DNA from 3 places in the Pseudomonas sp. PSKL.D1 genome. Region 1 is predicted to be linked to each of the others. Evidence: riboswitches for the same ligand, from Rfam matches in the RefSeq annotation. Region 1 holds a riboswitch; each other region holds the start of a gene.
What was found. A riboswitch is a leader RNA that binds a small molecule or an ion and turns the genes downstream of it on or off. The one in region 1 is predicted to bind cobalamin.

Region 1 (5,552 bases):
AAAGGTGACTTGGCGTCGCCATCGCCAATGAATGCTAACGGTGCTGTCAAAACAATTGTATTGGCTTCTGGCTTCTGGCTTAGAGATTAAGGCACGTGGGCATTGATACCGCGTCAATCCTCAGCTGCAGCACCGGCGCACACTCACCTTTCCGCCCTTACGGCGGGTTACTTTTTGACTGGGCAAAAAGTAACCAAAAACCCCGGCTCCCATCATCCGGCCCCTGCGCTGCGCTCCGGGGTCCCCTCACTCCGGCGCCTTCCAGGCCCGCGCGGCCTACGACTTGCTACGCAAGCCTACATCTCGCGCCTTCGGCTAACGCCGAAGGGGTGCTACGCACCCTGGCCCTCCAGACGCCTGCGTTCGGCCTCCTGAAGTCGCAATCTCCGTCGCCTGAACTACCGCGCGCTTAAAAGCAAAAGCAAAAGCAAAGGCAAAGGCAAGAAGCAAGAAGCAAGAAGCAAGAAGCAAGAAGCAAGAAGCAAGAGGATCACGAGTGTATAAACCACCTCAACTGAATGGGCATGAATATGCTGCCGTAACCCAAACCCGATTTTGCTTTTGCTTCTAAGCGCGCGGTAGTTCAGGCGACGCGGACGGCGACTTCAGGAGGCCGAACGCAGGCGTCTGGAGGGCCAGGGTGCGCAGCACCCCTTCGGCGTTAGCCGAAGGCGCGAGATGTAGGTTTGCGTAGCAAACCGTAGGCCGCGCGGGCCCGGAGGGCGCCGGAGTGAGGGGACCCCGGAGCGCAGCGCAGGGGCCGGATGACGGGAGCCAGCGTTTTTTGGTTACTTTTTGTCGCGTTTGACAAAAAGTGACCCGCCGTAAGGGCGGAAAGGTGACTTGGCGTCGCCATCGCCAATGAATGCTAACGGTGCTGTCAAAACAATTGTATTGGCTTCTGGCTTCTGGCTTAGAGATTAAGGCACGTGGGCATTGATACCGCGTCAATCCTCAGCTGCAGCACCGGCGCACACTCACCTTTCCGCCCTTACGGCGGGTTACTTTTTGACTGGGCAAAAAGTAACCAAAAACCCCGGCTCCCATCATCCGGCCCCTGCGCTGCGCTCCGGGGTCCCCTCACTCCGGCGCCTTCCAGGCCCGCGCGGCCTACGACTTGCTACGCAAGCCTACATCTCGCGCCTTCGGCTAACGCCGAAGGGGTGCTACGCACCCTGGCCCTCCAGACGCCTGCGTTCAGCCTCCTGAAGTCGCAATCTGCGGCGCCTGAATTACCGCGCGCTTAAAAGCAAAAAGCAAAAAGCAAAAACAAAGGCCTTGGCGCTACGCGCACTCGATCGCATCGCACAATTGACGGAAATCGTGCCCCGTGCTCTCCTTACACCCTGCGTTCAGGTGCCCCCATCGGGGGTGAAACGGGAAACCGGTGCGTCGCAGGCCCACATTCAGGGCCGGACAAACCCGGTGCTGCCCCCGCAACGGTAAGCGAGCGATGCATCACAACCACTGTGCCACGCAGTACGGCATGGGAAGGCGATGCATGCCAAGGAGCCCCTCTCCTTCCTCGCAAGCCCGGAGACCGGCCTGGCGTTCAATGAACACCCCGCGGTGGGCGGGCGCTGTCGCATACCCTCGGGTGCCCTGCACCCGGGGCTGCCGCGCGTGTCTGCTGCCACCATTTGCCCACAAGAAAAGCAAAGCAGAGGACTGCGCCATGCCCATCACCAGCGCCAAACACAGCATCACCACCCCCGTCACCCTCAGCCAACGCCTGGTCATCGCCGTCGGCGCCAGCCTGCTGGGCCTGTGCCTGGTCTACTTTGCCGGCTTCTCGCACATCGAAGCCGTACACAACGCTGCCCACGACACCCGCCACAGCGCCGCCTTCCCCTGCCACTGAGGCCTGACCATGATCACGCGTATCGCCCGCACCGCCGGGTTCAGCGGCCTGCTGGCCGCACTGCTGCTGACGCTGCTGCAAAGCTTCTGGGTGGCCCCGCTCATTCTGGAAGCGGAAACCTTCGAGAGCGCAGCCCCTGCCGCCGAACATCACAGCCACGGGGACGAAGCCGTAGCCGCCCATGAACACAGCCCAGAAGCCTGGGCGCCGGAAGACGGCTGGCAGCGCGTGCTGTCTACAACAGGCGGCAACCTGGTGGTCGCGGTCGGTTTTGCACTGATTCTGGCAGCCCTCTACAGCCTGCGCGAGCCTGGCCGCGTCAGCACCGGCGCCCTGTGGGGCCTGGCCGGCTTCGCAGTGTTCTGCCTGGCCCCTACGCTGGGCCTGCCACCCGAGCTGCCCGGCACCGCCGCCGCCGACCTGGGCCAACGGCAAAGCTGGTGGGCAGGCACCGCCGCCGCCACCGCCGCGGGCCTGGCGCTGCTGGTTTTTGCCCGGCATTGGCTGTTCAAGGCACTGGGTGCGGTGCTGCTGCTGATTCCCCACATCATCGGCGCGCCTCAACCGGACGTGCATGAAAGCCTGGCGCCCGAAGCCCTGGAAACCCAGTTCATGATCGCCTCCTGGGTCACCAATGCCGCCTTCTGGGTAGCCTTGGGCCTGCTCAGCGCCTGGCTGTATCGCCGCGCCAGCCAAGCGTGACGATACAAAACCTGTACGCGGGCTTTGGTTGCCGTCGAGGCTGCCCGGCCAAGACACTCGACACCTTGCTGCGACAGGCCCTGAAACATCACGGCCTGTCGCAGACCGCGCTGCAAGGCATCGCCAGCATCGACCTCAAGGCCGATGAGCCGGGCCTGCTGGAACTGGCCCGGCATTTCGCCCTGCCATTGGTCACATTCAGTGCCGCTCAACTGCTGGCATTCGAACCCCAGCTCAGCCACCGCTCGGCGGTTGCCTACGCCAACAGTGGTTGTTGGGGCGTTGCCGAAAGCAGTGCGCTTGCACTGGCGCGGCAGCAACACCCCGCAAGCCACCTGCTGGTGACGCGACAAACCCTTGGCCCCGCTACCCTCGCCCTGGCCTACGGCGGATAATCGCCTTACTCCACTCCCCTGCAAGAGACTTTCCATGACCGTCTATTTCATCGGCGCCGGCCCCGGCGACCCCGAACTGATCACAGTCAAGGGGCAACGCCTGATACGCCAGTGCCCGGTGATCATTTATGCAGGCTCGCTGGTACCGGCGGCAGTACTGGAAGGCCATCAGGCCGAGGTTGTCATCAACAGTGCCGAACTGCACCTGCAACAGATCATCGACGCCATGCGCACGGCCCATGACAAAGGCCAGGATGTGGCCCGTGTACACAGTGGCGACCCAAGCCTGTACGGCGCCATCGGTGAACAGATCCGCCACTTGCAAGCGCTGGGTATCGATTACCAGATCATCCCCGGCGTGACCGCCACCGCTGCCAGCGCCGCCCTGCTCGGCTGCGAGCTGACGTTGCCGGACATTGCCCAAACCGTGATTCTCACCCGCTTCGGCGACAGCTCGCCCATGCCGCCCGGCGAGCAACTGGGCGATCTGGCCCGGCATGGCAGCACGCTGGCCATTCACCTGGGGGTCAAGCACCTGCCACGCATCGTGGAAGAACTGCTGCCGCATTATGGCGCCGACTGCCCGATCGCCGTGGTGCACAGGGCCACCTGGCCGGACCAGGACTGGGTGCGCGGCACGTTGGGCGATATCGTTGCCGGGGTGGCCGCCAAAGGCTTTCGCCGTACCGCACTGATTCTGGTGGGCCATGTGCTGGGCGACGCGCCGTTCGCGGCATCGGCGCTGTACCGCGCTGGCCACGCGCACCTTTATCGGCCAAGTGAATGACCGTTGCCACCGGCACGGGTCACATTGCAGACTCAACTTCTCACGACAACCAGGAGTCTTGCCCATGCTGGCGCTACGCCCCAACTGTGAATGCTGCGATGTCGACCTGCCGGGTGACAGCCCCGATGCGTTGATCTGCTCGTTCGAGTGCACCTTCTGCCGCAACTGCGCGCAAACCCGTTTTCAGGGCCGCTGCCCCAACTGCGGCGGGCAGCTCACGGCCCGCCCCACACGCGTAGGCCAGGCGCTGGCCAATAACCCTGCTTCTACACAGCGCGTGGTCAAAGCCCACAACGCGTGCGCTTGACCGACCTCCCCAAGGCACCGTCACTGCAAGGGTGACGGCGCCTGTAGCCTGCTTTTTGTAGGAATTTTCCCCAACACGCCTGCGGACATTCAACAGATCTATACTCGCCATTACCAAAGGTCCGGAATGGTCGTATCGTGCTGCGCGACAGAAAGTCCTTGCAGACATGTTTCCGATAAACACAAGGAAACGGACCATCTTCCGACAGGAGCTTTAAACATGACAACCGTGCTGATCGTCGACGACCACCCCATTGTCAGAATTTCCTTGCGCGTGCTGCTCGAGCGTGAACGTTTTCGTATCGTTGGCGAAGTGGGCAATGGCAGTGAAGTGGCGCAGGTGGCGCGTGAACTGCGCCCCGATGTGGTGGTCCTGGATATCGGCCTGCCAGGCCTGGATGGCATGGAAGTGATCAAACGCCTTCAGCAACTAGAGCCCTCCCCCAAGATCATGGTGCTGACCGGGCAAGCCACCGACCTTTACGTACGCCGCTGCCTGGATGCCGGCATCGGTGCTTTCGTGACCAAGGACGAAGACCACGACGCGCTGATTTTTGCCCTCAAGGCACTGATCAAAGGCTACTCCACGTTCCCGCAGATGTCGGTCAACAGCAACACGCTGGAGAGCGAGAATACCCGGTTAGGCAGCCTGTCGAACCGTGAAATGGAAGTGCTACGCAGGCTCGCCCGGGGTGAGAACAACAAAAACATCGGCACCTGCATGAACCTCAGCGCCAAAACCATCAGCACCTACCGGGGCCGTATCATGGACAAGCTCAAGACCGAATCGCTGGTGGAAATGGTAGACCTGGCCAAGCGAAACAACGTGCAATAGGCGCTTCGCCGCCATGATGCGCCTCCTCGCCGTGCTCCTGCTCACACTCGGCCTGAGCAGCCAGCTGGCAGCTCAGACCGATGCCGAGCCACGCCACTTGCTGGCAAGGGCCGTAAGCGCGACCAAGCCCTTGCGCCTGGATGCCCAGGACAGGCAATGGCTTGAGCGGCGTGAGGTGTTGCGGCTAGGCAGCTCCCGGCCAGACTACCCACCTTTCGAAATCAACATCAGCCCCGCCGATTACGAGGGGCTGAGCGCCGACATTGCCGGGCTCATTTCCGATCAGTTGGGGGTCGAAATCGAAGTGCAGCGCTTTGCCAGCCGTCACGAGGCAATCAACGCCTTGCGCGAGGGCAGGATCGACCTGCTCGGTAGTTCCAACGGTTTTGAGGCGGCCGACGCCCAGCTCAGCCTCAGCCAGCCCTATGCGGACGACCTTCCGGTCATCGTGACCCGTGAAGGCCTTTCACTAAAGAACAACCGGGCACTGGAAGGCCTGCGCCTGGCGATGGTCGACCATTACCTGCCAGCCACAACGGTTCGCAACCTGTACCCCAACGCGCAGTTGAGCCTGTACCGTTCCACGCTGGCCGGCCTTGCAGCCGTCGAACTGGGCGAAGCCGACGCCTACCTGGGCGATGCCATCAGTACTGACTACCTGATTGG
Region 2 (5,552 bases), 760 kb from region 1:
GATGCCGCTCAGTACTGGGCAACCTGACAGCTTCAATCCGAGGCCCTGGCAGGCAAGCGGGGCAACGCTCATGGTTTGCAGGGCTGTCATGCGCGCCCCCGTCTGCTGACCAGGATCAGCGCGAACACCGGCGCGCCGATCAGCGCGGTAACCACGCCGACCGGAATCACCTGGCCGGTGATCAAGGTGCGTGAAAGGATGTCGGCCGCGATCAGAAACAGTGCACCGCCCAGCGCACTGGCCGGCAGCAGGCGGCTGTGGCCGGGGCCAAGTATCAACCGCAAGGCATGCGGAATGACCAGCCCTACAAAGCCGATGGCGCCCACGATGGACACCATCACGGCAGTCACCAGTGCCGCGCAACTGATCAGCAGCAACTGGGTGCGGCGTACCGGAATACCGAGCGAGGCGGCTGAGTCCGTGCCAAACGTGAAGGCATCAAGTGCGCGGCGGTGCCACAGGCACACCAGCAGGCCAACCACCGCAACCGGCAGTGCCAGCCACACCGATGGCCAGCGCACGCCGCTGAGGTTGCCCAACAGCCAGAACAGGATGCCGCGCGCCTGCTCGGCAGTGGCCGACTTGGTGATCAGGAAGGCCGTGAGGGCGTTGAACAACTGGGAGCCGGCAATACCGGCCAGGATGACTTGGGCATTGTTGCTGCTGGGGCCGGCCGCGCGGGCCAGCACCAGCACCAGCGCGAAGGCCGCCGCAGCGCCAATGAAGGCGCCGGCGGACATGCTCAGCGCCATGCCGCCGAAGCCCAGCAGCCCGACCAGCACGGCGCCGGTCGAGGCACCGGCCGACAGGCCCAGCAGGTACGGCTCGGCCAGGGGGTTACGCAGCAGCGCCTGCAGGATCACGCCGCAGGTGGCCAGCCCGGCGCCGCAGGCGGCGGCCACCAGGGTGCGGGTCAGGCGGTAGTTCCAGACGATGCCGCTGTCGATGGGGTCGACCGGGTAGCCGGCCTGCCACAGGTGGTTGGCCAGTACCTGGAACACGACGCTCGGCGACAGATTGGTTTCGCCAATGGCGGTGCCGGCCAGCAAGGCCAGCAGCAGGGCGAGCAACGCCAGGGCGCTGTAGGGTAGCAAGCGACTCATCACGGTGTGGCTTTACCGCTGGCGAACGCCGCCGACAGCGTCTGCAGGCCGCGGAACAGGCGAATGCCGGCCTGCATGGCGTCGGCATCGAGGATGATGATGCGGTTGTTTTTCACTGCGTCCATGTTCTTGGTTACCGGGTCGGTGTGCAGGAATTCGAGTTTCTTCTGGTAGTCGTCGGCCGGGAAGCGGCGGCGGTCCATGCGCGCGATGATCAGCCAGGTCGGGTTGGCCTTGGCCAGGGTTTCCCAGCCCACGGTTGGCCACTCTTCGGTGGACTCGACCACGTTGCGCACGCCCAGGGTACGCAGCATGAAGTCGGCCACACCCTGGCGACCGGCCACGTACGGGTCGATGTCGAGGTCGGCGCTGGAGAACCAGAACAGCGCCGATGTGTTGCTCAGGTCCTTGCCGGCCAGTTGCTGTTTAGCGCTGTCCAGGCGTGCCTTGAGGTCAGCGTTCAGCGCCGCACCGCGGTCTTGTACGTCGAAGATTTCCGCCAGCTGGCTGACGCTCTTGTAGATGCTGTCGACCTGGAAGGCTTGCAGGCGGGTGCCATCGGCGCCAACCAGGTTGTCTTTCCCTTCGCAGTCCGAGGGCAGCAGGTAGGTAGGGATGTTCAGTTCGCTGAACTGCTCGCGGGTGCCGACCACGCCCTGGGCGCCGACCATCCACTCGAACTGCACCGCCACCAGTTGTGGGCGCTTGCCGACTACGGCTTCGAAGCTTGGGTCGTTGTCGGCCAGGCGCTGCACCTTGTCATTGGTGGCCTTAAACTCGGGCAGCACGTTGTTGAACCACAGCGAAGTGCCGGCCAGCTTGTCGCCCAGGCCCAGCGCGTAAAGCATCTCGGTGCCGGCTTGGCCGATGGTCACGGCGCGCTCGGGTGCCTGGGCGAACGTTTGCGGTTTGCCACAGTTGTCGACGGTGAGCGGGTAGTGGGTGGCGGCCTGGGCCAGGCCGGTAAGGCTCAGGCCTGCGAGCAGGGTGGCGAGACGGGGCAGCATGCTGGGGCGATCTCCTATCGAACGGTTCTGGTGAGGAACGCACGGACAGGCATCGCCAGCCTCTGCAAGGGCAGGGCAGCACAGATAGCCAATCCCGGACACCCCGCCGGTTGGTGAATGTTGGCCGGCAGGTCTCCTGACTGGTGCGTCGTCGCCCGGCTCCGGCCTTCCCGAACCCGGGGGCTCAGTGGCATTGATGGAGCAGGCTCGGCACCTACAGTTGCGGGGGCAGTTCCGTTTGGCGCGCGTGAGCGTGCCTGGGATTCCCTATTAATTCCGTGGTGGAAACCGGCGGGCCGCATGGTAGACCATCGGGCCGCCGGGTGAAACGCTTTGTTCAGAAGTATTTGAGCCAGGTTATGTCACGGCGGCGCGCCTTGAGGCGGGCGAATGCGCGCACCGGCAGGTACAGCGCTGCGGCCAGCAACACGGCACTGAGCCACACCGCGCCGATGCCGTCGAAGCCAAAGTAGGCGCCGTGATTGAGGCCGAACAGGGCAACGCTGGCCAGGTACAGCACCTTGAGCACGTACAGGTGCAGCAGGTAGAAGAACATTGGCGCGGCGCCGAACACGGCCAGTACCCCGATCCAGCGCGCTTGCCCGGCGCGTTCGAAACCGCGCAGCAACAGCAGGCCGAAGCCCAGCGTCAGTGCCAGGAACAGCAGCGAAGGCGGGTACTTGGTGATGTTGAAGAAGCTCATCAGTGTTTGGGTTGCGGTGGGGTAGCCGCTCCACGGCGCTTCGCCATAGCCGTTCTGCATGCGCAGCGCAACGAAGATGACCAGCGTGATGGCGCCCAACAGCAGCAGGCGGTGCTGGCGTTCGGCGGCATCGCTGCCGCGGGCGAACCATGGGCCCAGGCAATAACCCAGGGCGATTACGCCAATCCACGGCAATACCGGATAGGACGTACGCAGGCGCAGGTTTTCGGACACTTCCAGCCAGCCACGGTCATGCAGGATTGCCCACGGCACGTGCATCGCCGACTCCGGGCCGAAGTGCAGGCCATCCAGCAGGTTGTGGCCGGCGACGATGGCCAGGCCCAACGCCAGCAGGGCAGGGCGTGGCAGCCACACCAGCACGGACAGCGCGATCATGCTGACGCCAATGGCCCAGATGACTTGCATGTAGATCACGCTGGGTGGGAACTGGAAGGTCCAGGCGAAGTTGACCAGGGTGAACTCCAGCACCACCAGGAACAGGCCGCGTTTGAACAGGAATGCCGACACATCACTGCGGCCCTGGTATTTCTCGCCGTACAGCCAGGCCGACAGGCCGGTCAGCAGCACGAACACCGGGGCACACAGGTGGGCCAGGGTGCGGCTGGCGAACAGCGACGGGTCGGTGGCGTCGATGGCCATCGGGTCGCCGACCTGGCGGTGCAGGAAAAAGGTTTCGCGCACGTGGTCGAGCAGCATGAAGAGGATTACCAGGCCGCGCAGGGCGTCGATGCTCTGCAGGCGCTGGGTGAGCTGGGTGGGGTTGGCGCAGGCGCTTGTCATGGAGGGTCGCAGGCAAGAATGGATATCAAGTGGAACGTTATCTTATAACCTATTGAGTTGGAGGTGGTAGGGATTTTTGTGGTGGGCAGGTTTGGCCTTATCGCGGATAAATCCGCTCCTACAGGGGGCGCGCCGCCATTTCGGCATGCGCAGTACCTGTAGGAGCGGCTTTAGCCGCGATCACCGGCGGAGCCGGTGCCATCCTCCACATAGAATGATCAATCAGTGCGCACCAGCCGACTTGCTCAAATCGCTCTCGGCCCACTCGGTGTAGATGCAGGCATCCGCCACCGCCCAACGCACCTTAACGGTATCGCCCGGCTGCATCGGCATCCCCGCTGCAGACAACGCTTTCACGGTCAGTTCGGTACCCCCGGCCGTCACCACATGGCAGGTCTGGCTTTCCCCCAGGAACAGCACTTCACCCACCTTGGCACTGACCTCATTCCACCCGGCTGGCAGCGGTTCACGCGCAGCCTGCTCGGCGCTCAACGCCAGGGCCTTTTCCGGCCGAACCATGATCAGCGCATCCTGCCCGGCTGCCAGTCCCGGCGTCAGGCGGATTGCGACCGGCTGTCCTTCGAAACTGCCTGCGCCATTGCTGCTGGCCTTGATGCGCAGGAAGTTGGAGTTGCCCAGGAACGACGCAACAAACGCATTCGGCGGGTTCTGGTACAGGTCGTAGCCAGTGCCCAGGCCAACGATCTTGCCGTGGCTGAAGATGGCAATGCGTTGGGACAGGCGCATGGCTTCTTCCTGGTCGTGGGTGACGTAGACGATGGTGATGCCCAGCCGACGGTGCAACTGGCGCAGTTCGTCCTGCAGGTCTTCACGTAGCTTTTTGTCCAGCGCGCCGAGGGGCTCGTCCATCAGCAGGATGCGTGGCTCGTATACCAGGGCGCGGGCAATGGCCACGCGCTGTTGCTGGCCACCGGACATCTGCGACGGCTTGCGGTGGGCGAATTGCTCAAGCTGGACCAGCTTGAGCATGGCGTCCACGCGCTTTTTGGTTTCGGCGGCGCCGAGCTTGCGAATGGCCAGCGGGAACGCAATGTTGTCGCGCACGTTCAGGTGCGGGAACAGCGAGTAACGCTGGAACACCATGCCAATGTCGCGCTTGTGCGGCGGCACGTTCACCAGCGACTGGCCTTCGACCAGGATCTCGCCGCTGCTGGGCGTTTCAAACCCGGCCAGCATCGACAGCGTGGTGGATTTGCCCGAGCCGCTGGAGCCCAGGAAGGTCAGGAATTCGCCGTCCTGGATGTCCAGGTCGAGGTTGTCCACGGCGGTGAAATCGCCGTAATGCTTGTTCAGGCCACGCAGGCTGACCAGGGTCTTGTGCTGCGCGTGGTCTTTGATGACTGCACTCATTGTTGTGTTCTCCGGGCGCTCAGGCGTTGACTTCAGTACGCCGGCGCAGGGCGGCGGCAATGACCATGACCAGCAGCGACAGGCCGATCAGCAGCGTCGAGGCGACGGCGATCACCGGGCTCAGGTCCTGGCGCAGGGTGGTCCACATTTTTACCGGCAGGGTCTGCAGGTCGGGGCTGGCCATCATCACGCTCAGCACCACTTCGTCCCACGACACCAGGAAGGCGAACAGGCCGCCGGCGATCATCCCCGGGCGAATCGCCGGGAAGGTCACCTTGAAGATCGCCTGCAGGCGCGAGGCCCCGCAGATAACGGCGGCGTCCTCGATCGACTGGTCAAACAGTTTCAGCGAGTTGATGATCGAGATGATGGTGAAGGGCAGGGCGACGATCACATGGCTGACCACGAACGCGAACAGCGTGCCGGTGTAGCCCAGCTTGAGAAACAGCGCGTACACCGCCACGGCGATGATCACCAGCGGCACGATCATCGGCATGGTGAACAGGCCGTACAGCATCTCGCGGCCCGGGAAGCGGCCACGCACCAGCGCAAACGCGGTGGGCAGGC
Region 3 (5,552 bases), 640 kb from region 1:
GATTCGCGGATTGCCGGCCAGGCGGCGAACGAAGTCGCGCATCGACAGGGTAGGGGTGGCGTAGCGCGACTGGTTGATGTCACAGATCACCAGCGCCCCGGCGTTGATGAAGGGGTTGCGCGGGCGGCCTTTTTCCACCTCCAGTTGCACCAGCGAGTTGAAGGCCTGGCCGGACGGCTCGTAACCCAGCCGCGACCAGATACCCTCGCCGCTGTGGCTGATGGCCTGCACCAGGCTGAATACCTTGGAGATGCTCTGGATCGAGAACGGCGTGGTGGCATCGCCGGCACAGTGCAACTGGCCGTCCAGGCTTTGCACGGCAATGCCCAGTTGTTGCGGCTCTATCTCGGCGAGGGCGGGAATGTACTGGGCAACCTGGCCCTGGCTGAGCAAAGGGCGGACCTGGTCGAGGATTTCTTGTAGGAGTGCGTGCATCGGGGGCGCCATCGTGTACCGGAGGTTTCAGCAGACGACGCGTGCGGGCGGCGGAGCACAATCCCAGTATTCAAAGGTTCCTTTTGTCGTCCTCGACCGCTAGCCTTCAGGTTTGAATCTGACCACAGAGTTTCAGCGGCCATGCCAGCGGGTTTTCCATCCTTGCCATCCCTCAACGCCCTGCGCATCTTCGAGGTCGTAGCGCGCCATCTGAACTTCCGTTTGGCGGCAGAGGAGCTGGGTGTCACACAGGCCGCCGTCGCACAGCAGATACGCGGCCTGGAGGCCAGCCTGAGCCTCAAACTGTTCAAGCGCCTGCCACGTGGCCTGGCCCTGACGGATGCCGGCCATGCGTACAGCACCAGTGTGCGCAGTGCCTTTGTGATGCTTGATGAAGCCACGCGTCTGCTCAAACCGGCGCCTTCCCACCTGACGGTCAGCGTCACGCCCACCTTTGCCTCGAAGTGGCTGATCCCCAAGTTGGGTGCTTTCGCCGATGCGCACCCTGACATCGACCTGCGGGTGCTGGCCACCGACCGGCTTTCGCATTTTCACAACGATGGCGTCGACATCGCCGTGCGCTACGGCCAGCCGCCGTTCGGGCCGGGCCTGAATGCCGAGTTGTTGATGGAGCAGCGCATCGTCGCGGTGGCCAGCCCGGGCTTGCTCGCAGAGAAGGGCTTACCGCATGATTTTGCGGCACTGCAGGGCTTTTTGATGCTCCATGATGCGCACAACTTCTGGCCCGAATATGCTGCTGCGGTGTTTCCCGGGCATCCACAGGGCAGCGCCAAGAACATCCGTTTCAACCAGACTTCGTTGGCCATTGAAGCCGCCATCAATGGCCAAGGCATCGCCCTGGCAAACCTTGAGTTCGTGAAAGCGGATGTGGCCGCCGGGCGGCTGGTTCAGGTGTTTGCCCAACAACTTCGGTTGGACAAGGCGTTCTATCTGGTATGGCCGCGCAAGGCGCGGCCGCCGCAAGCCTTGGCGACCGTCAGGAACTGGCTGATGGCGATGGCAGGTTGATCAAACGCTGCGCGTTACGCCACCATCGACCTTGATGTTCTGGCCCGTGATGTAACCCGCTCCGTCACTGGCAAGGAACGCAACGGTGGCGGCAATTTCTTCACTCGTGCCGTAGCGCTTGAGCGGCACGCTGTCGCGACGTTGATCGGTGCTCGGCAAGCTGTCGATCCAGCCGGGCAGGATGTTGTTCATGCGGATGTTGTCGCCGGCGTAGTTGTCCGCAAAGATCTTGGTGAAAGCGGCAAGGCCAGAGCGGAACACAGCCGAGGTGGGGAACAGTTCACTGGGCTCGAACGCCCAGGCGGTGGAAATGTTGATGATCACGCCGCCTTTTTGCTGCTGCATGATCGGGGCAACCAGGCGGGTGGGGCGAATGACGTTGAGCAGGTAGGTTTCCATGCCCTTGTGCCAGTCTTCGTCGCTGATTTCCAGGATTGGCGCGCGCGGCCCGTGGCCTGCGCTGTTCACCAGCACATCGATGCGGCCCCACTTTTCGTGCACGGCTTCCACGAGCCTCTGCAGGTCTGGCGTGCTCAGGTTGCTGCCAGTAATGCCGATACCCCCCAGTTCCTTGGCCAGTGCCTCGCCCTTGCCCGAGGAGGACAGGATGCCAACCTTGAAACCATCGGCAGCCAGGCGTTTGGCAGCTGCTGCACCCATACCGCTGCCACCGGCGATAATGATGGCGACTTTTTCTTTTGACATGCGGCCTCCTGAGACACATTTAATGATGAAGTGTGAGTCGTCAGGCTAGCACCTGCCGGCCAAGGCAGAGAGCCACACTACTTGTCACTTGGCGATAGAAAAACTACTGCTTTAACGATTGCCGGTTGACCTTATGGCAATTTGATGGTCATCTGCGCGCCTGTTTCAGGTGCCCCCTGCCGCCGAGCTTGGGGTGAAACGGGAAGCCGGTTCGTCATCGCGTGATGATCAGTCCGGCGCTGCCCCCGCAACGGTATGCGAGCGAAGCATTCGAAAGGCCACTGTGCTCTGGCATGGGAAGGTGAATGCTTCATGACCCTCGTGAGCCCGGAGACCGGCCTGAAGCATCGATAGGCAACCCGCGGTGGGCGGGCGCAGGCCGGTTTGCGTGGGCGCGTGCGCCTGCGTTTCCCTGTGCGTTTTTCCCTCCGGGCTTCTTCCATTCCTGCTTCAAGTGGAACGACATGTCCCGTAATTCGCTGTTCAGTTCACTGCCTGGCCCATTGCTGCGTGCAAGCCTGGTGCCCTGCGTGTTCTTCACCCTGCCGGCGTTGGCCGCCGAGGCCGACAAGGCCCTCGCGCTGCCCGCAACAGACATCACCGGTATCGCCGGGCAAGATATGCCGCCCGACCTGCATACCCCCAATGCCAGCGGTTCGCGGCTGAACCTGACGCCGCTGGAAACCCCGGCAAGCGTTACCAGCATCAGCGCCGAGCAAATCGACACACGCAACAATGCCACCGTGCAGCAAGCGGTTACCCGCTCCCCGGGCATCACCTTCATCGGCGACCCGGGCAACGGTGGCACGGCGCTTTCGGCGCGCGGCTTTACCGGCCACGGTTCGACCATGCAGTTGTACGACGGCACGCGGCTGTACGTGGGCGCTGGTACGGTTACCTTTCCGGTGGACACTTGGTCGGTCGAGCGCATCGATGTGCTGCGTGGCCCGGCATCTGTGCTGTACGGGGAGGGCGCAACCGGGGCGGTTATCAATGTGGTCCCGAAAAAACCGTTCGAGGGGGAAATCCGCAACCACGTGCGCCTGGGGTATGGTTCCGATGACCGCCGGCAGATGGCACTGGACAGCGGTGGCTCGCTCAGCGACACCTTGAGCTACCGCCTGAACCTGAACAAGCTGGCCAGCCACGGCTGGGTCGACCGTGGCGACTCGCAAAGCCTCGCCATCAGCGGCTCCCTGCGCTGGCAGCCGAACGACGACCTGAGTGTCACCCTCAGCCACGACTACGGGGACCAGGACCCGCAGCAGTACTTCGGCACGCCGCTGGTGAACGGGCATTTTCGTGAGTCGCTGCGTGACCACAACTACAACGTCGATAACGCCGAGGTGCATTACAACGACCAGTCCACGCGCCTGGTCACAGACTGGGTGATCAACGACACCCTCACCGCCAGCAACCAGCTGTACTTCCTCAAGGCCCAGCGCCGTTGGCGCAATGCCGAAACCTACACCTGGCTGCCGGGCGACCAGGTGCAGCGCAGCAACTTCATCAGCATCAAGCAGACCCAGGACCAGATTGGCGACCGCCAGTCCTTCACCCTGCAGCATTCGCTGTTCGGCCTGGCCAGCCAGACGGTGGTTGGCGCCGACTACAACTCGATCCGCTTCGTACGCAAGCACGACTTCGGCAATACCCTGACCGATACGGTGCCATTGGCGGGCTCGGGCGGTGGCGAGTACATCAGCAACGACCCATACCGCTCACGCGAGGCCAACCAGGCCCGGCAATTCTCGCTGTTTGCCGAAAACCGCACCCAACTCACCGAGCGTTTGTCGTTGATCACGGGGGTACGCCGTGACCAGGTGCACTTGAACCGCGATGATCTGCTGGCCGATACCCGTACCGACCGCAGCCTTTCGGGCGATAACTGGCGCGCCGGCCTGGTGTTCGCCTTGACGCCAGACTTGTCGGTGTACGGCCAGTACGCCACCAGCACCGAAGGGATCAGCAACCTGTTGACCCTCAACGCCGCCCAGCAGCAATGGGACCTCAGTACCGCCAAACAAACCGAGGTGGGTATCAAGCAGGTGCTACCGGATGGGCGAGGGGAGTGGACCCTGGCGGCATATCACATCGTCAAGAAAAAGCTGCTCAGCACCGACCCGCTCAACCCGACGTTGCAGCAGCAGGTTGGCCAGCAGTCTTCGGACGGCATCGAGGCAACCCTGGAGCTGAACCTGCCGTACGACGTGCAGCTGTCGGCCAATGCCGCCTGGGTGAGGGCGCGTTACGACGAGTTTGCCAGCGGTGGCGACGATTATGCCGGTAACCGGCCAACCGACGTGCCGCGTCGGTCGGCCAACCTGTGGTTGAGCAAGGACTTTGGCCAGCGCTTCAGTGCCGGTGCTGGCGCCCGCTATGTCGACAGCCGTTATGCCGATAACGCCAATACCGTCGAGGTGCCGAGTTACACGGTGGTGGATGCCAATATTGACTGGCGTGTGCAACCGGACCTGACGTTGGGCCTGCAACTGAACAACCTGTTTGATCGCCAATACGCTACCACCACCAGCAACAATGGGTTGCAGTGGTACTTGGGCGAGCCGCGGTCATTCTTTGTTACGGCTGACTACCGCTTCTGATATTGCCGTGGCTGTGGCACCGGCGTTGCCGGTGTTTGCAGGGTAAGTGCGTCATGAACACGACTAAAGGGTTTGTGAAATCAATTCAGTTCCGCTCGAACAGTGCCTCAACTTAAAATAGGCCTCAATTGTCGAGACTTTAAAGATTTGAGTGGCCCCCATCATGGCAAACGAAGATTTTAGTTTTTTCATCAGCAGCATTGGCTTTGATGAACATTATCAGCCCTGCGAAAACACGCGCACCACTACAAATTTCGCAAATTTGGCGCGGGGTGCGAGCCGTCAGGAAAATTTGCGCAATACCTTGCGCATGATTGATAACCGCTTCAATGCCTTGGCAAGCTGGGATAATCCAGCCGGCGACCGTTATCGCGTCGGGCTTGATATTGTTTCTGTCAGAATGCATGTTGCTGACGAAAGCAACGAGCACACGCTGCCCTTGATTGAATTGTTGAGTACTCACGTCCTCGACCAGCATACCGGCGAACGTATTGCCGGTATGGTTGGGAACAACTTTTCTTCCTATGTGCGTGATTATGACTTCAGCGTATTGTTGCCAGCGCACAATGAAAACCGGCCAGCGTTCAGCACGCCTGAGCACTTTGGCACGCTGCATGGAAAGCTCTTCAAGCATTTCGTGAACTCAAGTACTTACAAGGCAGCGTTCAACAAACCGCCGGTGATTTGCCTGAGTGTTTCAAGCAGCAAAACGTACCGTCGCACTGAAAATCATCACCCCGTGCTGGGTCATGAATACAGGCAAGAGTCGTATTCCCTGAC

Region 2: linked by a shared signal. The riboswitch ahead of PVV54_RS15485 (ABC transporter substrate-binding protein) and the one ahead of PVV54_RS12045 (CbtB domain-containing protein) in region 1 are both predicted to bind cobalamin.
Region 3: linked by a shared signal. The riboswitch ahead of PVV54_RS14915 (TonB-dependent receptor) and the one ahead of PVV54_RS12045 (CbtB domain-containing protein) in region 1 are both predicted to bind cobalamin.

What each region holds. Positions count from the first base shown of each region.
Region 1 is NZ_CP118607.1:2,716,346-2,721,897, reverse strand. It holds cobalamin riboswitch at 1,338-1,563, shown strand; gene PVV54_RS12045 (CbtB domain-containing protein) at 1,676-1,861, shown strand; gene PVV54_RS12040 (CbtA family protein) at 1,871-2,563, shown strand; gene PVV54_RS12035 (cobalamin biosynthesis protein) at 2,566-2,958, shown strand; gene cobM (precorrin-4 C(11)-methyltransferase) at 2,993-3,745, shown strand; gene PVV54_RS12025 (DUF1272 domain-containing protein) at 3,810-4,052, shown strand; gene PVV54_RS12020 (response regulator transcription factor) at 4,272-4,886, shown strand; gene PVV54_RS12015 (transporter substrate-binding domain-containing protein) at 4,900-5,552, shown strand, end outside.
Region 2 is NZ_CP118607.1:3,480,565-3,486,116, reverse strand. It holds gene PVV54_RS15495 (ABC transporter ATP-binding protein) at 1-90, opposite strand, end outside; gene PVV54_RS15490 (FecCD family ABC transporter permease) at 87-1,103, opposite strand; gene PVV54_RS15485 (ABC transporter substrate-binding protein) at 1,103-2,110, opposite strand; cobalamin riboswitch at 2,220-2,418, opposite strand; gene PVV54_RS15480 (DUF1624 domain-containing protein) at 2,448-3,614, opposite strand; gene PVV54_RS15475 (ABC transporter ATP-binding protein) at 3,837-4,985, opposite strand; gene PVV54_RS15470 (ABC transporter permease) at 5,005-5,552, opposite strand, start outside.
Region 3 is NZ_CP118607.1:3,354,246-3,359,797, reverse strand. It holds gene glsB (glutaminase B) at 1-435, opposite strand, end outside; gene PVV54_RS14925 (LysR substrate-binding domain-containing protein) at 577-1,464, shown strand; gene PVV54_RS14920 (SDR family oxidoreductase) at 1,465-2,169, opposite strand; cobalamin riboswitch at 2,320-2,526, shown strand; gene PVV54_RS14915 (TonB-dependent receptor) at 2,634-4,772, shown strand; gene PVV54_RS14910 (DUF1852 domain-containing protein) at 4,936-5,552, shown strand, end outside.